4 regions of the Lysinibacillus sp. NPDC096212 genome follow, and region 1 is predicted to be linked to each of the others. Evidence: riboswitches for the same ligand, from Rfam matches in the RefSeq annotation. Region 1 holds a riboswitch; each other region holds the start of a gene.
The links. Region 1 has a riboswitch for cobalamin ahead of ACIQ7T_RS22875 (hypothetical protein). Riboswitches for the same ligand answer to the same signal wherever they lie in the genome.
Positions count from the first base shown of each region.

Region 2: it holds a riboswitch for cobalamin, as region 1 does, so the genes downstream of both, ACIQ7T_RS21740 (FecCD family ABC transporter permease) here and ACIQ7T_RS22875 (hypothetical protein) in region 1, are expected to answer to the same signal.
Region 3: it holds a riboswitch for cobalamin, as region 1 does, so the genes downstream of both, ACIQ7T_RS12475 (ABC transporter substrate-binding protein) here and ACIQ7T_RS22875 (hypothetical protein) in region 1, are expected to answer to the same signal.
Region 4: it holds a riboswitch for cobalamin, as region 1 does, so the genes downstream of both, ACIQ7T_RS22090 ((2Fe-2S) ferredoxin domain-containing protein) here and ACIQ7T_RS22875 (hypothetical protein) in region 1, are expected to answer to the same signal.

Region 1 is NZ_JBIWFQ010000030.1:42,185-48,342, forward strand. It holds gene ACIQ7T_RS22870 (YjcZ family sporulation protein) at 66-185, shown strand; gene ACIQ7T_RS22875 (hypothetical protein) at 812-1,690, opposite strand; cobalamin riboswitch at 1,767-1,981, opposite strand; gene ACIQ7T_RS22880 (amidase family protein) at 2,076-3,548, opposite strand; gene ACIQ7T_RS22885 (hypothetical protein) at 3,752-4,429, shown strand; gene ACIQ7T_RS22890 (DUF4181 domain-containing protein) at 4,476-4,901, shown strand; gene ACIQ7T_RS22895 (methyl-accepting chemotaxis protein) at 5,020-6,158, opposite strand, start outside.
Region 2 is NZ_JBIWFQ010000027.1:59,901-66,058, reverse strand. It holds gene ACIQ7T_RS21755 (precorrin-3B methylase) at 1-137, opposite strand, end outside; gene ACIQ7T_RS21750 (ABC transporter substrate-binding protein) at 188-1,186, opposite strand; gene ACIQ7T_RS21745 (ABC transporter ATP-binding protein) at 1,246-2,019, opposite strand; gene ACIQ7T_RS21740 (FecCD family ABC transporter permease) at 2,020-3,078, opposite strand; cobalamin riboswitch at 3,199-3,383, opposite strand; partial or broken gene ACIQ7T_RS21735 (topoisomerase C-terminal repeat-containing protein) at 3,799-4,179, opposite strand; gene ACIQ7T_RS21730 (type IA DNA topoisomerase) at 4,197-6,158, opposite strand, start outside.
Region 3 is NZ_JBIWFQ010000011.1:16,077-22,234, reverse strand. It holds partial or broken gene ACIQ7T_RS12485 (class I adenylate-forming enzyme family protein) at 1-674, shown strand, start outside; gene ACIQ7T_RS12480 (acyl-CoA dehydrogenase family protein) at 676-2,343, shown strand; cobalamin riboswitch at 2,570-2,752, shown strand; gene ACIQ7T_RS12475 (ABC transporter substrate-binding protein) at 3,039-4,004, shown strand; gene ACIQ7T_RS12470 (FecCD family ABC transporter permease) at 4,001-5,002, shown strand; gene ACIQ7T_RS12465 (adenosylcobinamide amidohydrolase) at 4,999-6,158, shown strand, end outside.
Region 4 is NZ_JBIWFQ010000028.1:56,719-62,876, reverse strand. It holds gene cobK (precorrin-6A reductase) at 1-380, opposite strand, end outside; gene ACIQ7T_RS22100 (sirohydrochlorin chelatase) at 377-1,300, opposite strand; gene cobJ (precorrin-3B C(17)-methyltransferase) at 1,315-2,985, opposite strand; gene ACIQ7T_RS22090 ((2Fe-2S) ferredoxin domain-containing protein) at 2,990-3,361, opposite strand; cobalamin riboswitch at 3,500-3,682, opposite strand; cobalamin riboswitch at 3,912-4,096, shown strand; gene ACIQ7T_RS22085 (energy-coupling factor ABC transporter permease) at 4,236-4,982, shown strand; gene ACIQ7T_RS22080 (energy-coupling factor ABC transporter substrate-binding protein) at 4,984-5,256, shown strand; gene cbiQ (cobalt ECF transporter T component CbiQ) at 5,262-6,032, shown strand; gene ACIQ7T_RS22070 (energy-coupling factor ABC transporter ATP-binding protein) at 6,032-6,158, shown strand, end outside.

The DNA of each region.
Region 1 (6,158 bases):
ACCGCAATCCCTTTTGAAAACTATACATATTATAGATTATAGATTATAGAAAGGAGGGATATTGTATGGAATACTGCGGAGAATTTCGCGAAGAGCGTCGCGAACGAAACCCATTCGCTTTTGTCGTTGTTCTGTTCATTCTTCTAATTATTGTCGGCGCTACTTTCATGAATAGAGGTTATTAATACCCTATATCTCCTAAAATTCTCATAACTATTGTAAGGTAATACTAATTTAACCTTACACCTCCAAATCTTTACTAAGGGTCACTATCCTCCGGGTGATCCTTTTAAATTCTCCTCTTTCAATTTCATACTCAACCGCCTAAGGCATAATAAAAAGCCACACCTTGTTAGATGTGACCTTTATGTATTTATAATTATATGCGAATATATACCTTACCATCTAAATCTACAGTCACTGATGTAATATTTAACGATTTTCCGTCTACAAATATATTCCTTGTTTGAATGATTTATTGAATTGTTTCATACGGTAATTAATATTCTTTACTATTATAGACTAATATAAGTTCCATCTAGTCACCTCCCATATACCAATAATTGTAATACATTACACTTAACTAATCAGTAATAGGATTTTGCTATACATACCACTTATTCGCCTTCATTCCCTGTACGGATAATGCTCCTGCAATAACTAGATTATCGTGATTTTTTTCTGTATTTCCTCGCTTATTACCTAACTTTCCATGTGTCTCTTCAAACATTTGCATCTGCTGTAAAGTCTGAATAACATAATATATTCCAGTTCTTATTAGTTTTTAACTCGGATTGTAGATACTCTTTTATTATTTCGTTATCCTCTTTCTCATTTTCACAGGTGTTAGGTGCTCCCACTCTTTATATAGTTGCTTTTTCGAAAGTATCTTCCAAGGATTAAACATCGTTTGTCCATGCTTATTAAAATATAGTTCTTCACCAATATGATAAGCTGCATGTTGAATAATACCATTTTCATCCTTCCAAATCACAATGTCGCCTTGTTGTATCCCTTCACCTAGGACCTCTTCATAGTTATACTGACTTAATTTTTCAAGAAATGTTTTTTGATATATCCATTCATAAATAAACCACTTTTGTTTCCCTTTTGAAATTGCAAACAAAACCGCTGCTAAACAATTTGCACCTTGACGATGCCCAAAAGTATTAGCAAATTGCTGTAGAAAACTAGGTAATGATTTTGGAGGTTCCTCACATTCTCCCTTATCCCACCATTCATAAACCATTGTTGTAAGTAACTGTTCTTTAAATGATTCGTCAAGACCTTCCCACATTGAACGCTGTATGATAACGTGCCCATTCTGTACATAACTCGAAGGTACTTTTTCTATCTCCTTTATAAATTTAACGGGGAGTACAAGCCCTCTTTCACATTGCACTTGAAAACTTAAAATCAATTGTTGGTCCTCTTTCGATTTGCTCTCAATCCATTCTTTTTCAGCAATAATTACATATTGTGCGTTCTTTATATTCCAGTATTCATAACTATTAACATAATTTAAATGCTGATATGTGCTGTGAGTATAAAACTCATCTATGGGCATTAACAATACATCTGTAAAGTCAATTTCATTAAGATGTTCTTCTGATAGAAAAAATAAATCTCTTTCAGGGACATAACTTTTCATCCATGACAGTAAGACTTTTTTTGTCGGTTTAATTATCATTATGTATTTCCCCCAACTTGAATTTTTTGCTTATTGTTTGAATAACTCTACTTGAACTTCTTCTATAACATGCCAAGGCCATTCAGAATCACTGGCTTTTGGGTCACTCACTTTCAACGCAAAAAAAGAACGACCAACAAACGAATTGAAACGTTGTTGATCGAGTTTATTAAAAGAATGAAACGTTTTTTATACTTTATGAATTTACAGGTGCGGGACAGTGTCGGATTTGCACCGACTTCCCTTTTCAGTAAATTGCACGCAATTTACACCTATTACTCTACGCTATTCAGTTGTCAATAAACTGGAAAATACTAGATTTCTTTCCGTTAATAGTAAAGTACAGTATTTTTAAAGTCAATTGAGGCAATTAGATATTTTAAAACTACTCACTCAACTTCGGTGCTTTTCGTAGTTTAGTTGCTTGTTCGAATGAAAATGCAAGTTTTATTAGAACATCTTCACTAAATGCAGTTCCTGCGAATGTTATGCCAAACGGTCTCCCAGTTTTCATATACCCTGCTGGGACGGCAATAGACGGATAACCAGCTTTTGCACTAATTGTCGAACCTATATATGATGGAAAGATAATCGCATCCAATTCATATTTTTTTAATGTATAATCGATTCCTTGTTCTTGAGAAAAATACAAATCCTCTAGTTTTGCATTTAAATAGTCAGAGTCTCTTAATGTGTTCGATAGTTTCTCTCTCAATTCCAATTTATCCTGACCATATTTTAACGACTTTCCTTTTGAACGTTTATTAAATTGAATTAACTCAGAGATAGAATGCACAGGCATGTGGGAAGGTAGATTTACAAGGAAATTATTTAAACTATGCTTTAATTCGTATTGTGGTACTCCCCATTTCCAGTCTCTATGAAAAGAAGGGATTTCGATGCCTTCAATAATATCGGCTCCTTGATCTCTTAAAACCTGAATTGCATTATTAAAAAGTGTTTCATCATATTCCTCTGAGTCATAATAAGCTTTTGAGGCATTATTATAAACACCAATTCTAGCGCCATTTAATCCTGTGGCCTCTAAAAAAGGGGTGTAATCCTTATATAACCTTCTTTCACTTTTATATGTAGCGACGTCGTCTTGATCTACTCCTGTTAACACGCCCAATAAAATAGCTGCATCTGTTACTGTTCTAGCCATTGGCCCTGCTGTGTCTTGAGAGTATGTAAACGGAATAATGCCCTGTCGACTAATGAGCCCAACAGTCGGTTTTATGCCAACTACTGAATTTGTAATAGCTGGACTTAAAATCGAGGCGTCTGTCTCAGTTCCAATTGATAAAACTGAAAAGTTCGATGCAACTGCTACCGCTGACCCTGAGCTAGATCCTCCCACATAAAGTTCTGGATCGCCATAAGGATTTAGTGTTTGGCCACCTCGAGAACTATAACCCGCCCACATCGTACTCGACATAGCGTTTGCTAATTCAGTCATATTTGCTTTCCCTAAAATAACAGCCCCTGCTTCACGAAGCTTTTTTACTAGAAATGCATCCTGCTTAGCTAAATAATTTTCCAATGCTATTACGCCTGCACTAGTGTGCATAAAATCTTTCGTTTCGATATTATCTTTTAAAACTACCGGAATTCCGTGTAAAGGCCCTCTAGCCCCTTTTGTTAGTCTTTCCTCATCTAATGCTTCAGCAATAAATATCGCTTCAGGATTAATTTCAAGCATAGAATTAATTTTCTGTCCGCCTTGATCATACTTAGCAATTCTGTGCAAATAATACATAGTTAATTCTTTTGATGTTATATCACCTTGTACCATAGCTGTTTGAATATCGATTACTGACAATTCTTCTTTAAGAAAACTATTAAAATTTATACCCATTTTCAAATCCCCCCCTCTTTCAATATTATACCAAAAAGGGAAACTTGTGCTTAAATTGTTTTTTTAACTATTGAAATTTCAAAGTTCATTCCCTCAGGCTCGTTACTTCATATATTTTCTGCCCCAGTATTTGTAAATGTGTTATAGTTTAAATAAATAACTAATTATTCTGTTATTTAATTCGTTTTTGTGAGGTGAAGATATTGAAAAAATATATATTTGCAGGAGCTTTACTGGGAATTTTCTTTTTAACAGGGTGTGTAAATGAAAAAACAGAAAATGTAAAATCATCCAAACCATCGACCGATGAACAAACAGTAGAAAAAGAAAAAATCGTAGCTCCAACTCCTTTAAATTTAACGCAGGAACAAAAAGAAAAGTATTACAAGGAATATATTTCTCTTGTAGAGAAAGTGAACGAAGAATATCATGAAAACTTTGAAATAGAACCTATATCAAATTTTACTGATGAATACTGGGTTGAGGGTAGTGATTTTAAAAAGATGTTAAAAGAAAGAGTAGATGCTTCATTTATCGTGTTAAAAAATAATGATGCGTATGCTCCAACTTCAGTACCGAAAACAGTGGAAATACATACAGGTTCAAAGGTTGCTATTATTAGTTTTGAAGGCTCTTTTGATACACAGTTAAATTCAAATACAACTGAAAGTAGGCAGTTGTTTTCAGCTATGAACTCTCTATCTTCGAAAATTGAAAATGGTAGTGGTAACTGGATCCAAAAAGGATACAAATATACAATTGATGCTGATGGTCGCTCTTATATCATTACTGTGGGTGGAAAATACTCTGAAAGCGGTGTTTCTTCTTCTCATTTAATTGATGTAGAATTTTATTGCAATAAGAATGGTGGTATTTTATGACCGACAATATTTAAGAAAATAAGCTTGCCTACGAGGTGATTGAAAATTGATTAATATCGGATTTGGAACATTTATACTTTTTCTAATTACGCTTGTTTTAGTAATTAGTATTTTTGGATTTGCCATTAGAAAGCTGTTAGGTGTTGAAAGAAAGAAATGGTTTTCTTATAATCACATTAACGAAAGACATAAAAAACTAGATTGGTCTGTACGAATAATATTTATGAGTTTATTTTTAATTAGTTCGTATTATATGATTGGCAACGATACACTTGGAATTCCTTGGTATTTCGAAACATGGTTTATCTTAATTGTCTTTTTTATAACATCTGAAATACTACGAGCATTTATGGAATGGAAATACGCTGAAAATAAAAGAGATTTTGTTGCTACTATCGCAGAAATGGTGTTAATGATTAGCATAGGATTTTTGACGATAACAACCGATTTTTTTGGCTTATTTAATATTTAATTTCGAAGCTATTTAAACCGATTAATTAATACACTTGATATAAAATAAAAAAGGCTATTTCGCAGAAAATCTATTCCTGTAAAATAGCCTTTTTAAATGAATACTATATTTCTTGCAATTATTGTCCACTAAATCTCTGTGTCAGCTTTTGTAAATTTTCAGCTTGTACACATAAATCTTGTGATACTACCATGTTGACCGCTTGCATGGAGGCACTTTGCTCATCTACTGACTGCAGAATGACCTCTGTATAATTAGACAAACTGTCCATTCCACTTGCGATTGTCGATACTAAGTTTGTAACCTCATTCGCGCTACTTGAAAGCTCTTCTGCTGTTGCGGAAATATCCTCAAGTTGGTTCGTCATTTTGCTAACATGCTGAGAAATCGTACCGAATGACTTTGTAGCCTCATCAATAACATAGACGCCCTGTTGAACGTTTTTAAAGTCCTCTTCGACAGAGGTAGCTACTTGTTTTGTATCACTTTCAATGCCAACTACCAGCTCGACAATTTGAATAGCCGAATGCTTAGATTGCTCTGCCAATTTTCGAACTTCCTCTGCGACTACGGCAAAGCCTTTTCCATGCTCTCCAGCACGCGCCGCTTCAATCGCTGCATTTAATGCAAGCAAATTCGTTTGATCTGTAATAGCCGTAATCATGTCTGTCATAGATTTGATATCTGTCATTTTTCCAGATAATTGCTGCATTAATTCACTTGTTTTTTCAGTAGAAGTTGAAATGAATTCCATCTGATTTTTAGCCACGTGTAAAATTTCTGCACCGTTGCCTGCAATGCCATTTGCTTCTTTTGCATGATCAAATACATCTTGCGTTGCCACGGTAATACGTTCAATGCCATCAGCAGTTTCCTGCATAGCAATAGCACTTTCATTTGCAGATTGTGCTGCTTTCTTAAGGCCATCAGTCGTATTCTCCATTTGTGAATCAACTTCGTTCACTGCATCTGTAATTTCATTTGTACTTGCTGATAGCTCCTCTATGCTCGCAGATAAATCTGAAGAACTACTTGCAATATTTTGTGTCATCGTATGTAATTGTTCCTTCATCTTTAAAAACGCTTTAGCTAAGTCTGATATCTCATCATTGGAATTAATTTCAATCGGAGCAGTACTTAAATTTCCACCAGCAATTGCTTGTGCAGATTCTGATAATTGTTTAATAGGCTTAATAATTTTAAATTTCACATAGAAAATACACGATAATGTCATCGTAATTCCTATTACTGTTAATA
Region 2 (6,158 bases), on a different contig from region 1:
ATTGTTTGAAATTGTGCTGGTGTATAATGTTTGTTGATAATGCCAGGACTCACAGCAAGACGCGTAAATTCACCTTCTATGTTTAACTTAGCAAATGTTTTTTCAGGAATATTATGGCTAAAAGCATTTATAGTCATTTTTACCCTCCTCCTATAAAAAAAGCTAGCACATGGCTAGCTCCTCTTCTTTATTGAAAGCTTTCTGGATAAAATCCTTGTGCCAAAATTTGTATTGCTTCAGCCGCACGAACACCTTCAGACGCTGCTGATAGTGGTAAAATAACGAAACGTTTGTTTAATACCGCTTCCGTTTCTTTTAGTGCCGGATCATTTTTTAGGAAATTAATTTTTTCTTCAGCAGTAGTTGAACCATAGTCAATTACAACGATAACTTCCGGGTTGCGCTCAACTACATCTTCTTTTGAAACGGTTGTCCAGCCAGACTCAACATCCCCAAAAATATTTTTTCCACCTGCTACTGTCACAAGTTCATTCATGAAGTTTTGGGCAGCAGTGAAAACTTCTTTCTCACCACTATCAAATACAAGAATACGTAAATTCCCCTCCTCTTGCGGAAGCTTCGTACGAATATCCTCTACATCTTTTGTCATTTGCTCAATTAACTTTTCTCCACGCTCTTCCACATGGAATATCTTGGCGATGTTACGAATATCGCCGAAAATATCCTCTAACTTAGGATTTTTAATGCTTGAAGATGTATGTAAATAAGTGTGGATGCCAAGTGCTTCTAGTTCTTCTGGTGTTCCAACACCCTTCTCACTAAACCCGCTTTTCCAGCCTGCATATAAAAAATCTGCTCCTGCATCAATCACTTGTTCCTTTGTTGGGTATTGCTCAGCTAGTACCGGAACTTTATCATAAGCTGCCTGTAACGGTGGATAAATTGCATCATCTAAATATGCTGTTCCGACCATTGAATCCTCTAAGCCTAACGCTAGCATAATCTCTGTCACATGCTGATTTAAGCTAATTGCTTTTTTAGGTGCTTGCGAATAGACTTGTGTCGTATCGTTATTGTCAATCGTTACTTCCGTTGCTCCTGCTTTTGCTGGTTCTACTTGTTCACTTTGCGATGCTGAATCCTGTTTTTCCTCGTTACCACAAGCCGCTAAAATACTTAGCATTGCGATTGCAAGAACAAGCCATACGCTTTTTAATGTCTTCATGTCTACTTCTCCTTTTTTCTAAAAAATATATTGAAAGAAATCTAAGTCTCTTAAACTAACTATAAAAATTGCTCAGATATATAATAAATATGCGGCTTTTTCGTGACAGGATGTACATTAACTTCTGCATGTACACCAAACACCTTTTGTAGCAATGAGGGTGTTAATACATCAAACGGAGTTCCATACGCCGCAATTTCTCCGTCCTTTAAAACATAAATTTTATCGCAATAAGTTGCTGCAATATTTAAATCATGCAAGGCTACAATGACCGTAATCGGCAAGCTCTGTATTAAATCCATAAGCTGGAGTTGATGCTGAATATCTAAATGATTCGTTGGCTCATCTAATGCCATAACCTTAGCCTGTTGCGCCAAAGCCCTTGCAACAACGACTCGTTTTTTCTCACCACCAGATAATGAACTAAAAGTACGTTCACTTAAATGCAGTACGCCTGCTTGCTGCATCGATTCCTCGACAATAGCTAGATCTTCTTTTGTATCCACTTCCATAAGCCTTTTATGCGGTGTACGTCCCATTGCAACAAGATCCTTAACAGTAAACTCAAAAAGCACTGGTGTTTCCTGCCCTACGACGGCTAGTTGCTTTGCTATCTCCTTTGAAGATTGCTTGTAAATATTTTCATTAAATAAAAATACTTCTCCCTCTTGAGGTTGTAGCATACGATACATATTTTTTAATAGGGTCGATTTCCCACTGCCATTAGGTCCAATTATGCCCACAAACTCGCGTTCTTGAATATGTACAGAAACATTGTTTAATATTTTCACCTGCTGCACGGCAAAAGTAAGGTTCTTTGCTACGTATACCATCTAATTTTCCTCCCCGAAAGAATACATTTGCTTACGCAACATCCATATAAAAAATGGGCATCCGCATAAAGCAGTAATAATTCCAATCGGCATTTCCTCAGGTGCAATCACAATACGCGCAGCTGCATCAGCCCATATTAAAAATATCGCACCAATTAATGCACTGACTGGCAGTACAAACTTATAATTTGAGCCGACAATCATGCGTACGATATGTGGAATAATCAGTCCTATAAAGCCAATTGCACCACTTACAGCAACAAGGACACCTGTTAATAGGGAAATTAATAGAATTAGTAGCAATCGAAATTTCTCTAAATTAATCCCCAGCGTAACAGCAGATTCTTCGCCTAGTAAAAGTAAATTCAAATGACGTGCATGAAGACGTAAAATTACGTAGACGACCGTTAAAACAACGAACGGAATCATTAAATTTACCCATTTCGCTCCAGCCAGACTTCCCATCATCCAATACATCACTGCCTTTATACCGCCCTCTTCTTTCGCCATCATCAGCATAAAATTCGTCATTGCTGACAAAACTAGTGACACGGCAATTCCGGCTAATAATAATCGAATAACTGAAATTCGCCCCTCAACTCGTGCTAAGAAAAACACGATTAGTACTGCAATCGTCGCACCTATAAAAGCCGCAAGTGATAGCGCATACATACCTAAAAATGAAAAAGCGCCCAGTAAAATAACAGACGTCGCCCCGACAGATGCACCGGAAGATACACCTAAAATATAGGGGTCTGCGATTGAGTTGCGAACTAAAGCTTGAATAGCAGCTCCCGAAATTGCAAGACCCGCTCCGACTATTATGGCAAGTACTACGCGGGGAGTACGAATTTGCCAGATGATGATTTCCTGCGAACGACTCCAATCTTCTGTAATGCCAAGTGGATTGAACGGGATATGCGATAAAATAATGCGCCATACAATACTAGGTGTTATAGACACAGAGCCTACCATTATCGCTAACGTCAAGGATATTAGAACGACACCAGTCAACACTAATAAGAGTAGGTTGATTTTTCTAGTTGTTGGATTCTTCAAAACGCTCTCCTCTCTTAAAGCAAAGGGCATAAAAAAATCCCCTTGTCTACAAGAGGATGTCATAGTTAAATAAAGGGCGTCTCTTCCCAGTCACTACAACCATCCTCGTGGTTCTATGTAAGTTTGTTGCTTTTATTGGCAGGTCTCCTGGCTTAGGTTCATCATCTATACGCCTTCCCATAGCTCGCTACAGTGACATATTGTATAGACTCTCCATTACAGTTGCGGGACAGCATCGGATTTGCACCGATTTCCCTTTTAAGCAAACGAACAATGTCATTCGCACCAACAAAAATTATTAAGTTATAAGAGGAACAATATCAGAATATTTTCCAGATAGCAATTACATTATATATTACATTAAAGTAAAAATAGTAATAAACGAGAGATTAATAGCCAGAAAATAGAACTGTTAAACATTAATTACTATTGGAAAAATAAAATAAATTTAGACAATAATTTATCTTACCTTACTATACAAATTCCTCATAGTACGCTATTAGTCTCGATATTCAATATCAGTGAGGGCAACACTCTACATGATCTACTAACAAATCTTTCATTCTATTTTGGTTATCTATTTTTATAAATGGAAATTATAAAAATACAAAGGATTTTCTTTTCTACTTGGAAGTCATTAGGTTGAGATAACCTTCATTTCATAAAATAATTGTTTAGGGTAGTGAGAATTAATTCAACAAGATTCATAAATGCTTAATTTTAATCCTTTTTTTCAAATTCCATCTTCCAACTAAAATATTCGTTGTCAGTATTTTTTTCATATTTTAATTGAGCATCGAATTTAGAACCTTTTTTACTTGTTAAGCCTTTTACCAATACCGTTCCATCGGCTAGCAATTTCTTAACCATTGTTTTGGTAGGCTTCTTCTTCTTCGCGGCTAAAAATTCATCGTTTTTCCAGATGACAAATTTACAGCCCTTTTCCCAGTTACTGCAGCCGAAGCCTTTTTGTCCTTCGATCACGCTATGACCACATAATGGGCATTTCCCTACTACTTCAAATTTCTTCTTCGCTCGTGTTACTTTGCTGAGTGTCACATCTTCACTATTTTTAATCGTCTGAACGGCATTGACGGTGAAAAAAATCTCATCCGCAATTACTTTTCATTAAACTCAAATTCAATTTTTCCTTCTACCAAACGAAGTGACGCATTAAATTGTTTACCATTCTTTGACTTAAACCCTTTAACCACAGCTGTTTTACCAATCTTACATAAATCATTAATGTTCTTTTCAGTTAGTTTTTTTCCTAGTAACCTTTCTGGGAACGTTTGCTTACAACCATTTTTATAATTCGAACAACCGTAAAAACTTTTACGCAAACCTATTTTTCCTACTTTGCATGTCGGACATGGCACAATATCTTTCACAGCAGCTGGTTTAAACTGCTCAGCTTCAATTGAAAGTGACTCTAATTGTTTAGGTACCTCCGCTATTAATTGAGTAATAAACTTGCCTATGCTTTCAATAAAATGTTTTGCAGAGCCTTCTCCACGACCAATTTTATTTAAGTAAATTTCCCATTTTGCAGTCATAGATGGACTTGAAAGTAATGTCCCTTCGATAGCCCGACATAAAAGCTCCCCTTTCGGCAAAACGCTCACTATGTTTTTTCGTACTTCAATAAATCCATGCTTTTTAATGGTCTCTATAATGCCACTTCGAGTTGCTTCTGTACCAATACCTTCAATCGATTTCAGCACCTCGATTTCTTCTTCATCCTCAACTGATTTACCACATGTTTTCATCATCGTAATGAGTTGCCCTTCTGTATAAGGCTTAGGAGGCGTAGTTGTGCCTTCTAGAATAGAAACCTTACTTTGTACCATTTCATCTTGGAAAACAACAGGTAACGATTCCTCACGCTCTTGCATCCCTTTTTCACTTAAAAACAATTCTTTCCAACCTTTTACAAGTTCTGTTTTCCCTACCGTTTTAAACTCTAAATTTTTGACATTCGTTATAATCGTTTTTTCATCGTATTCATAATCTTGGTGAAACATGGCGAGTGTCGTATTGACTATTTCGAAATAAATATTTCTTTCATCAGCATTCATTGATTGTAACGCTTTTTCTGTTGGCACTTTTTTCGTTGGAATAATAGCATAGTGCTCCCCAACGTTGGCACTGTCGACATAGCGTTTGTTATTCCCGCGATTAATCGCATTAAATGGCTTTCCAACGAGCTGCTGATATTTTGCCAATGATTCATTTAAATAGGCAAACTCATTATGTGTAATGAGGTGTGAATCGGTACGTGGGTAAGAAACGAGCTTTTTCTCATAAAGTGATTGCGTAAGTTTCAACACATGCGACGGGCTGTATTTCCAACGTTTATTGGCGTTGGCTTGTAATGTTGATAACGCATGTAGTTTGGGTGGTGCAATACGCTTCGTTTTGTTCGTTACACTCGTAATTAGACCTGTATCCATCGGTTCAACCCCATGTTGTTGCAATAATTGCACAGCCTCTGCACGCTCTTTTGTTTTTAACTTTGCCTTCCCTTTATATACACCATTTTGTGCTTTAAAGATCCCTTCAATTTCATAAAAATTTTCAGGCTTAAAATGTTCAATTTCCTGTTGTCTTTTATAAATTAAATATACGGTTGGCGATTGCACACGTCCGATGGAGATACTACCCTTAAAGCCTTTTTTTTGTAAAAGTAGCGTATATAGGCGACTACAGTTCATGCCTACTAACCAATCGCTAATTTGACGTGTTTTTGCTTCTTGGTACATGAGCAGATCACGCTCATTACTTTGCATATTATTAAAACCTTTTCGAATTTCCTCAACTTCTAATGAATTGATCCATAATCGTTTAACAGGCTTATTTACTTTTGTCATTTTTAAAAGTGAGTAGAAGATATTTGAACCTTCACGTTCACTATCACAGCAGTTATAAATCATTGTTACTTGCGGATCACTAAAGATTTTTTTTACTGCATTAAATTGTGAATACATTTTAGAGACAACTTTATCTTCAAATTTTTGTGGAATGATAGGTAATGATCCAAGCGACCATTTCTCCCATTCCTTTTGATATTCTTTTGGTTC
Region 3 (6,158 bases), on a different contig from region 1:
GAGCGCCGTTATCACAAAACGAAGTCCGCCATTTACAAGAAGCTTTCAGAACAGAAAACTTAACTTGTGTTTATGGCCTAACAGAGGCTGGTCCAAACGGTTCAATATTGTTTGGCGAAGAGCATGCAACGAAGGCAGGGAGCGTTGGTAGGCGTGCACCACTTGGGGCGGAGCTGCGTATTATTAACGACAATGGAGAAGATGTCAGTGTTGGTGAAGTAGGAGAAATTGTGATATTCGGTGAGGGTAATATGCTGGGCTATTACAAGGATGATATGGCAACAAAGGCTGCATTTATAGATGGCTGGCTGAAAACAGGTGACTTAGCTCGCTTAGATGAGGACGGCTATATTTAGATTGTCGATCGTAAAAAGGATGTCATTTTGTCAGGCGGTGTGAATATTTATCCGAAAGAAATTGAAGATAGTATGTTGAGCTATGGGGGGATTTTTGAAGTGGCAGTAATAGGTGTACCGCATCCGGAGTGGGGAGAAACGGTGAAGGCCGTTTATGCCGCTAAAACGGAAATTGACGAGGATGAACTGAAAGCTTATTTGGAGGAGCATCTTGCTAAATATAAAATTCCACGCATCTTTGAACGTGTGGAAGCGTTACCACGAAATGCATCAGGCAAAATACTAAAACAATCCTTGAAGGGACAAGAGGTGAGATAGTATGAAAGTTTTACAGCAGGAAGATATGAAAACAACAAACTTTTTTAACGATAATGATACACTTCATAAAGTTTTAGAAATGATGCTAGATAAAGAGTTTGTGGAATATGCCACACGTGAGCTAACAGATTTTGGTGAGCTTTGTGCTGGAGATATTGATGTGAGAGCCAAACATACAGATAGAGAGGGTGAACCTCGATTACAAAGGTATAATGCCTATGGTGAAGAAGTGTCAGAGATTTGGGTCAATGATGGCTATAAAAGAACAATTGAAGAGACGTACAATACCGGCATTGTTGGTTATGTGCATAAGGATATTCCGCAATTAGGTAGGAAGGGCAATTATGTGTATAGCTTTGCTCAGGGCTATTTACTATCACATGCTGAGCCAGGCTTTTACTGTCCTGTTACTTTAACAATGGCTACTGCTTATTTACTTGATCATTATGCGAGTGATGAAGTGAAGGAGCGCTTTTTACCACATGTTTGTGCAACAGGAGATACAGAGCTATATGAAGGGGCTACATTTTTAACGGAGCGTCAAGGTGGCTCTGATGTTGGGGCGAATGTTGTGGAGGCAAGAAAGGACGGCAAGCAGTATCGTTTATATGGGGAAAAATATTTTGCATCTAATGTAGGAATGTGTGGAGTAACCATGGTATTGGCACGTATGGAAGGGGCTCAGGTAGGCTCAAAGGGCTTAACATTGTTTGCCGTTCCATGGCGAAACGAGGATGGCACAGTTAATAACCTACGCATTAGGCGTTTAAAGGATAAACTTGGCGTTAGAGCAGTGCCTTCTGGTGAGGTGGAATTTGATGGTGCGCTAGCATATGTTGTTGGTGATCCGAATAAAGGAATTTATTATATGCTGGAGGCACTTAATTTATCAAGAATTTGCAATGCGGTTGCTTCTATCGGCATTATGCGCCGCGGATATTTAGAGGCGAAGCATTATGTGACAAATCGTCATGCCTTTGGTAAACCTTTAACGCAATATCCTATGATTCAGGATACACTAGGGAAATTCGCTGCCAAGCTTCATGTAGAAGTTGCCACGGTTTTTGATCTTATTCAGCTTTACGATAAAGTAACTAGTGGGCAGGGGAATAAAGAAGACATTATTTTAAACCGCTTGTATATTGCTATCATGAAAAAAGAAACGGCAGAGCAAGCTGTACATTATGCTAGTGAAGCCATTGAATTACATGGCGGAAACGGCTATATTGAAGATTTTGTTACACCTCGGTTATTAAGAGATGCACAGGTACTTACTGTGTGGGAAGGGACTGCGAATATTTTAGCTTTAGAGCTCATTCGTTTAGTTGATAAGTTTCATGCGCACGAAATGTTTGTTCGTGTCATGGAAGAACGTCTAGAAAAACTAGTTGCCAGTCCATTAGTTGAAATTGTCATGGATCAATTAGCAAAACTAGAATCAACTTTGCAAACATTTAGCCGTTTAGATGATGCAACAAAAACGTTTGAAGCAAAAAAGGTCGCAGAGAAAATGGCGCATTTATATGAAAGTGTGGTAGCAGTCGAGTGGGCACAAAGATTCGGCGGCAAATATGAGAAGCTAGCAGATATTTATTTGGAGGATACATGGGCATTACGAGAAATGGGTGCACCAATGAAAACGGTACAGTATTTTTCAGATATAGTATAACTTGTTTCAGCGGGTGTCCAAACACCAGATGAAATAGAGGAACTCAATCTAAGAACGCCACGTCCTGTGGCAATGACTGAGTGTTGCTGTCGCTACGCTTTCGCACAAAAACATCTTTTTGACCAAAAGCCTCCGGCGGAAGTCACAGAGTATGCCGGACATAATTGATTTGTTTTGAAGTCGTCTCGAATGGAGGCGACTTCTTTCATTTTCATGTATAATACAATCAACTGAATATTATAAAGGTTCTTTACTTAAGTAAAGTGAAAAGGGAAATCGGTGTAATTCCGATGCGGTCCCGCCACTGTATGTGTGAGTTTTTTCAATCTGCGCCACTGAAAATTTCGGGAAGGCTTGAAAAAGCGTATGGAGCACGAGCCAGGAGACCTGCCTTTATAGAAAACACGTTGTAGCCTACGAGGATAGGATGGTGGATTTTGTATATGTATTTTTGTGCAAATTTGACCCCCTCATTATTTTATGATGAGGGGTATTTGTTTTGGAAGATGAATGTCGATAAATTTGAAAACATGGGCGATAAATTCACAATGTTAGGCGATAAGCTCAAAATGTTGGCTGGAAGTTCGCAATGTTGACGATAACCCCACAATGTTAGGCGATCAAAAACTAAAATGTATCGATCAATCAGAAAAACAATAAAAACTATAAGCACAAATAGACTAAGGAGGATTCACATGAAGAAAATTTGGAAAATAGGGTTATCAGCATTTTTAGCTATGGGCTTACTTGCTGCATGTAATACTAAAGAGGCGACAAATGAAAAGCCGTCATCTTCTGAGCAACAAGAGACTGCGAAAGTAGATCAAGCTACATTCCCAATGACGATAAAGGATGCTACTGGCAAGGATATTACGCTAGAGGCACCTCCTGAAAAAATTGTCTCACTCATTCCGAGTAACACAGAAATATTATTTAGCCTTGGCTTAAATAATGAAATAGTTGGCGTGACCGATAATGACGATTATCCACCAGAGGTTACTAAAAAAGAAAAGGTTGGCGGTATGGATTATAATATTGAAAAAATTATTGCTTTATCGCCAGATATCGTTTTTACGCATGCGTCAGGTATGAGTTATTCAAAAGGAGCCATTGAACAGCTTGAGGCGGTAGGTGTGAAAGTATTTGTTGTAGCGGATGCAAAAAACTTTAATGAAACTTACACAACGATTGAACAGCTTGGTCGTGCAACAGGAAAACTAGAAGAAGCTAAAAAAATTGTTGCAAATATGAAGGCAAAAGTTAAAGAAGTTGAAACAAAACTTGACGGTGTTGAGCCAAAGAAAGTCTTTGTAGAATCGTCTGATGAGCCACAGATTTATACAGCTGGTAAAGGTACATTTATGAATGAAATGCTAGAAATGATTCATGCTGAAAATGTGGCAGCAGATGTAAATGACTGGTATCAAATCGATGCTGAAAAAATTATCGCGAAAAATCCAGATGTCATTGTTGTGGCATATAATTATGTACCTGAAATTTTAACGAAAATTCCACAACGTGCAGGCTTTGAGACAATCTCTGCCGTAAAAAATAAAGCCATAGTACAAGTAGATGAAAATATGATAAGTCGTCAAGGTCCTCGATTAGCAGATGGTCTTGAGGAACTAGCAAAAGCTGTCTACCCTGAGGCGTTTAAATGAGTAAAACAATTGTAGCCTATGTAACAGCAATTACGCTTCTAACCATTAGCATCTGGTGTGGTGTGGCGATAGGCTCAGTTCATATTCCACTAGAAGTGTTGTGGAATAAGGCGGCTGATGAAACAGCCGCCAATATTTTATGGAAAATTCGATTACCCCGAGTCCTGCTGGCAGGGCTTGTAGGGGCGTCACTTGCAATTGCAGGGGCAGCTTTTCAGGGCTTATTAAAAAATCCTTTGGCTGATCCTTATACATTAGGTGTTTCCTCTGGTGCATCAGTTGGCGCAGTTATGACAATTTTTTTTAGTATATCAATACCTGTAGTAGGCCATTTTACATTGCCGACCTTTAGTATGATAGGTGCCATATTAACGATGGTAGCTGTTATGGGCTTTGCTAGAATAGTAGACCGCTCGCTAAAAATGGAAACTCTTATTTTAACAGGGGTTATATTTAGTTCATTTTTAGGTTCTTTGATTTCATTAATGATTGCATTGTCTGGTGAAGAGCTACGCCAAGTAATCGGATGGTTGCTAGGCTCAGTATCGATGCGTGGTTGGCCATATGTTCAGATGATTATTCCGTTTGTCATAATTGGCTCAATTATGCTTTGGACACAAAGACGCGAGTTAAATGTTCTGTTATATGGAGAAGAACGCGCGCAGCATTTAGGTGTCAATGTTAAGCGCAGTAAATATATTATTTTAGTGGGTGGATCCATGCTGACGGGAGCTGCGGTAGCTGTTTCTGGAACGATTGGCTTTGTTGGTTTAGTTGTTCCTCATATGACGAGAATGGTTTGGGGTTCTGATCACCGTCATTTATTGCCATTATCATTTTTAAATGGGGCAACTTTGCTGATTATTTGTGATTTAATAGCACGAACAATTATTATGCCAAGAGAGCTACCGATTGGTGTCATTACTGCATTTATTGGGGCGCCCGTTTTTTCCTATATTTTTTATAAGCAACGTAGAAGCAAGGGGGTACGGGCATGATTGTTGTTGAACATCTTTCCGGCGGCTATGAAGACGTACCGATCGTCCAGGATATAAGTTTTTCCGTTGAAAAAGGCAAAATACTAGGGATTTTAGGGCCGAATGGTAGCGGGAAATCCACACTGTTAAAAGTAATAAGTGGCATACTACCAGCAACTGCAGGCACTATATTAGTAGATGGCAAAAATAGTAGCTCTTACAATGCTCGTGCATTAGCAAAAAAAATGGCGGTGCTTCCACAATTACATGCTAATGCCTTTTCAAACAGTGTACGGGAGGCAGTATCACTTGGGCGTTATCCACATCAAACAGGCTTCTTTTCAAGCTGGTCTGATCGCGATGAACAAGCAGTCCAACATGCCATGATGCAAACTGGTGTGAAACGCTATGAACAGACACCGTTGGAATTTTTGTCGGGCGGTGAACAGCAAAGGGTATTTGTAGCTCAAGCTCTTGCACAAACCGCGGAAATATTGCTGCTAGATGAACCAACGAACCATCTAGATATTGCTCATCAACGCCAAATTTTAGATATGGTGCGAAAAGAAGCAATTGAAAGTGGTTTGACCGTTATTATGGTACTACATGATATGAATTTAGCCTCCCTCTATTGTGATGAATTATTACTAATGGAGGAAGGTCGGATGCGAGCATTGGGGGCGCCACATGAAGTATTAATCGCTTCGCAAATCGAAGATGTTTATCATGCCAGAGTTGCAACTTATGCACATCCAGAAATTCCAAAGCCTCAAATTACAATGATGCCAGCCTCAGTTGAACATCAGCAGCGTGCTGTCATTACAAAAGAAAATTTCACTATTACAGATCGTTATATTAAGCTTCAATCAGAGTTTCCGTTAAAAACAGTGTCCTCAGCTGTCCATAATCCGGGTATCGGTTGGTATGATTGTCTGTTAAATCGCTCTGTACCAATAGATTATGTCATTAGTGATGTAAAGAAAGAGGTTGCTGGATTTTTACTAAAAGAGCATTTTTCATCTACAAGTACCGTCGTCATGTTAACAGCTGTCCCAACAAATCTTGTAGCTATTAATGAATTTAAAGCTTCCTTTGGCAGCGTACTTGTTGCAGTTACGGCCGGAGTTGGCAATGCTGTTGATGTGTCTCGTACACATGAAAGACAAGATGAACCACA
Region 4 (6,158 bases), on a different contig from region 1:
ACACCACGTATTTCCGCTGCTAAATGGGCAGCCTCCTCATAATCTTTCACTACCGTAATTAGTGGATGGGCATAATGCTCATGAGCACGTTCATAGCGAATATAAGGAACATTTGCTAGCTCAGCTGCCGCCATGGCATTTTTTGAAGCTTCTTCAGCAAATGGATGAGAGGCATCTACAACTAAACGGTACCCTCGCTCCGTAATAATCGTCGCCATTTCATCCGCTGTTAAACGACCGATTAAATAAGGAAGGCCTACTTCTGCCAGGCTAGAAGCAGCTGATTCAGTAACGACCGTTGCTGTCACAGCATAACCTGCTGACTGGATTTCAAGTGCTAGATTCCTAGCATCGCTCGTCCCTGCTAACATGAAAATCATTTCACTGGCTCCTCTTCATGATGGTGATGATGGTCGTGATCGTGATCATGGTGATCGTGATGATCATGATCATGTCCATGATCGTGGTCATGATGGTGATGATGATGCGCATGTCCATGCACTGCCGCATAAGCACGATAATTTTCTAAATCTTGCATACCTGTTGATGTACCATTCACAGCTTGCTCAATACGCTCTAATAGCACATTTTGTAAACGCTCATGATAGCCAAAATAGTTAGCAATTTGAATATCACATTCAGGATATTTTTCGTTAAATTGCTTACACATACCATTCATTCGTTCCATTAGGATACCTGTGAATAAAAAGTACGGTAGCATAATGACTTTTTTAGCACCCAGCTTCACACAGCGCTCTATTCCTTCTTCAACACGCGGATCTGTGACGCCCATAAACGCGCTTTCTACATACTGAACCGGGAGTTTTTCCCATAACAAACGTGTAATTTTATAAAAATCACCATTTGCATATGGGTCACTACCGCCTCGTGCAATTAATAAAATGGCAGTATCCTTCTGTTCTTCTTCCGCATTAAAGCCGATTTCTGCTAAACGATCTTCTAAAATCGCAAATATTTCTTCATGGATACCGATTGTTTGACCATATGTGAACGTTATATTCGGATAATGCTCACGCGCATGTTCGATTTCTGCTGGAATATGCATTTTTGAATGTCCAGCATGAAGAAGGATAATCGGAATAACGTGTACCTCTGTAGCACCCTTCTTCACACAGTTCGTAATACCTTCTTCAATGTTCGGCGAAGCGAACTCTAAAAAACATGTTTCTACTAAAAAGCTATCATCAATACGAGGTGTCATTTGCTCGATAAACGTGCGTACCTCATCATTTCCTGCAGCTAAACGGCTCCCGTGGCCGACAAATAAAATTGCTTTCATCTTATTACTCCTCACTAGTCGCCGCATGGAGCGGGCTCTACTTTTATTTTTGAAGACATATCCTGATACGTAAAATGTAATATCTTTTTCACACGCTTGAAGTATTTAAACAAACGTTCATTTGGATGTGCATTTGCTTTATATTCTTCGATAATATCGGTAATAAGTGGGATGAGCTGTTCAGGCTCTAATCCCTCAACAACTGGCTGGGCCGCATGTGCTGTACGACCAACCGGCTTGGCACCAATAAAAACATCAAATTTACTTTTACGATAAACAATGCCAATATCATCAAATACTGCTCGATAACATGCCATACCGCAGCCGTTAAAGCCGATATTTAATGTTTTCGGTAACGACATACCACCAAGCTTTTCTTGAATTTCTTCCGCATATGGAATCGAATCGAACTTTTCTCCATAACAGAAGTCACAAGCCTTTAACGATAGCACGTCACCAATTGGTGCTAGTAAAAAGCCAACTTCACGAAGCTTTGCGGTAACCTCTTCAGGCTCGGACGTTGGAACTTTCAAATGAATTTGATGGTCTGGTGTATACTCCATCGTTCCTTCCTCACCAACTACCTCAGCCAACGTCATCATTTGTTGAGGACTAAAGAACTTATTGGCAACCCCAGGACTAACCGCTAATTCAAAAATAGATTCGATTTTTTGTTGAACACGCTTAGGTGTTACTTTCACCGCGCTTGTTCCCTTTACCATAGTAAGAGCAGCTGTCGCCATTTCAAGTGACGATTTTTTAGGCTTTTGTTGTGGTGTTATGGCTAAACTGGGCTTAATACGATTGGCATTAGGATCTGTCGCAAAATCATTACGTGCTGCTCCTGTTTCTTGATTCATCGCCCATGGTTCATTTTCTTCTTTAAGTCGTTGATGTGGTCGTAACGGTTGTTTTTCCTCACCAAGTGTATATTTACGCTGATAACCACGTGGCGTAATCATTTTATTGTCGTAGAAGAATGTTGTTGAATTCCCGATAATAACCGTTGTTAACATGCCGATATCATGTTCAAGCATTTCTGCTAAAGTAGTCATCGTTATTTCCTGACGGTCACGATACGCGCTTTTCACAAGTCCAACTGGTGTATCTGGCGAACGATATTCCAATAAAATTCGTTGTGCCTCTACAATTTGTCTCGTACGACGTCCACTTTTCGGGTTATAAAGAGCAATAACAAAATCCGCCATTGCTGCTGCTTCTACTCGTTTTGCAATTAAATTCCAAGGTGTTAAGTGGTCACTTAAACTAATGGTACAGGCGTCATGCATAATGGGAGCACCTAGTAAACTGGCACATGAATTAATAGCTGAAATACCTGGAACAATTTCTACCTCGATACCAGTTGCTTCTGTCCAGCCTAGCTCGATTAATACCTCATACACTAATCCTGCCATTCCATAAACCCCGGCATCCCCACTGGAAATGACCGATACGATACTTCCAGCCTCTGCTTGACGCACCGCTTCTTGCGCACGTGAAACTTCCTCTGTCATACCAGTACTAATAATCGACTTTGCACTAACTAAATCCTGAATCAGTTCAACATAAGTTTTATAGCCTATAATCATATGACTTTGTTGTAGTGCCTCCACAGCACGAGTCGTAATATGTTTAAAGTCTCCAGGGCCAAAGCCAACTACGAAAATCTTACCTTTTTGAGCCATTTTGTTACCCCTCTTTCACCTTTTCAATGCCTTTAATGGCTGTTGTTTGTGCTGTACGCTGCAACGAACCTTCACGCAATGTAAAAACATGCTCATTATGTAACGCTTCATGATTTAAATCTTGTACAAGTACTCTCGCATGCTCCTTCGTTGGCACTCGGTACCAATTGCCCTGAGGATATGCAATGACAACACAAGCATCCTTACACCTGCCATTACAGCGGGTCCTTGTTGTATGTATCTCCTTATCAAGCTCCAGTAACTGTATTTCATCACGAATTGCCTGTGTAATGTCCTCAGCATCTTTTTTCATACAACTACTACCATTGCAAATAAAAAGATGTGTTTTCATCCCCTCTAAATTCCAAGTTGTCATAGTCGTTCTCCCCTCATATGCTTTTAGGAAAAAGAAAAACCTTTACTCTAGACGAAGAGTAAAGGTTTAGTAGAAGCCAAATAAAAACGAATATATACTGGTACTCGCTTTCGCTTCAACTTCTCCCTCCGAAAAGTTTGCTTGCATCATCACATAAGCAGGTTTCCTGACTTAAGCTTCCTTTTACTTTCGCGCCTTCCTAAGTTTTCACTAGTGGCATCCGCGATTTCATCAGCTATTACAGTAGCGGGGGCTGTATCGGACTTTCACCGATTTCCCTATTATCTTGAATATTCAAGCACTTATGGATGTTTTATATGAATTATATGGTTTTTTTGTAATTGAAAACTGTTTCTATCATAGCTTATTTTTTTAAAATTTCAATATTTCTTTCTTAATTTGTGACAATTTTTTTAAAATTCCATAGAAAAATGCGACATCCATTTTCTATTTATCTAAATTTTCGACATAGACACCCAATTTAAAATTTTTTCACAAAAGGGATAGCATATATATGGAAATTCGTGTTACACTTTGTCGTGAAATCTCACAACTTCATCTTTTTTTCGGTGTGAAATGTTCAGCATTTCGCTTAAAAGGGAAGCCGGTTTAAGTCCGGCGCGGTCCCGCCACTGTATTAGGGAGTTTTATAGATAATGTCACTGTCCAAAGGATGGGAAGGCCTATAAAACGTTGAACTAAAGCCAGGAGACCTGCCGAAAAATATGTGATCGTTTCAACCTACGAGGATGGGTGTGCGGCTTAGCAGATTAGAATTTTATTTGCTTTTTTAGCTATGCACTTTTCCACTATCGGAGAAGTGCTTTTTTTCGCATACTTTTTCTAAAAATTTTAATGTAAGGAGGAGAGATTTTTGAAATTTTCAGGTTGGAAGCTTAGTTATTTTTTATTGGCATTTTTATTCGTACCAAATCGTGCATTTGCGATGCATATAATGGAGGGCTTTTTGCCAATCGAATGGGCGATTTTTTGGTGGGTCATTTCGATTCCATTTATTATTTTAGGATTACGTTCTATTCGTAAAACCATTGATGAAAATCCTGAAACAAAAATGATATTAGGGCTTTCGGGTGCCTTTGCCTTTGTACTTTCTGCCTTAAAAATCCCTTCTGTAACAGGAAGTTGCTCGCATCCTACAGGTGTTGGACTTGGAACAGTTCTTTTTGGACCATTAGCGATGAGTGTTATCGGGACAATCGTATTATTATTCCAATCTTTACTGTTAGCGCATGGTGGGCTTACAACATTAGGGGCAAACACTTTTTCTATGGCAATTATGGGTCCTATTATCGCCTACTATGTATTTAAGGGCTCACAAAAATTGGGACTATCCTTTTCCATTGCTGTCTTTTTAGCAGCAATGCTTGGTGACTTAGGTACATATATTGTCACTTCTGTCCAATTAGCTCTTGCCTTCCCTTCTGAGGTCGGAGGCTTTATGGCTTCATTCACTAAATTTGCTGGTATTTTTGCGTTAACACAAATTCCTCTTGCTGTTAGTGAAGGAATTTTAACAGTGATCGTTATGAACTTTCTGAAAAAATACAATGTGAGTGAACTAAAAGCTCTACGTGTGTTCTCTGCAAAGGAGGCTCACTAAAATGAAAAAAAACTTACTGCTCATCGCCATTGTTGTGTTGTTAGCAATCGTTCCCCTGTTTATTCAAAAAGGTGCTGAATTCGAAGGGGCTGATGGCGAAGCGGAAGCAGCAATTAGTGAAATAGATGCTAGCTACGAGCCATGGTTTGAAAGCTTATGGGAACCACCAAGTGGTGAAATTGAAAGCTTATTATTCGCACTACAAGCTGCTATCGGTGCTGGTTTCATCGGGTATTTCATCGGCTTAATGCGCGGCAAACATAAAGAAGGTTAAACGCTATGTTACTCATTGATAAGTATGCTTATTTGAATAAACTAGCGTCTGTTCATCCGCTAGAAAAAATGACGTTATCCCTTGGACTGCTTTTATTGTCGCTTATCATGAGAGATGAACGAATTTCACTCATTACATTTATTGTGATGAGTGCTTTTATCATTTTAGGCGCAAAAATCCCTGCTAAATATTACGCAAAGTTATTGTTGCTACCTGGATTTTTTTTACTATCAAGTTTAGTATCCATTTTAATTTCTATCGCGCCAGCGACAAACAGGCTTCCTTCAAACATTTGGTCATTTTCTCTTCATAATTGGACAATTTTTGTCAGCAGTGCAAGCCTAGTAACAGCGCAGCAGCTTTTTTTCATCGTCCTTGGCAGCATTAGCTGTTTGTATTTTTTAATTCTCACAACATCAGTCCAATCTATTTGTTACGTCTTACGACAATGGCGACTCCCAACTCTATTTGTAGAGTTAGTAGAGCTAACGTATCGTTTTATTTTTATCTTTTTAGACAGTATGCAAAAAATTCATCTTGCCCAACAGGCTCGTCTGGGATACAGCTCCCCTATGCAGTGGCTTCGATCGGTATCAATGCTAATTGCAGCTTTATTTGTCGAGATGTTCCAACGCAGTCGTGAGCTAAACAATGCAATGGAAGCACGTGGTGGCGAAATGGTCTATTGGCAGGATGATGTTCCCTGTAACACGAAAAATTGGATAGGTATTGCTGCTATTTTTATACTCCTCATCATTTATGGAGGTTTTTTCTGATGACAGATTTATACTTTGATTTAACACATTTATCCTACGCTTATGCAGATGGAACTCATGCCTTAACAGATATTACACTTCAAATTCCAAAGGGAAAAAAAATCGCTTTACTTGGTCATAATGGAG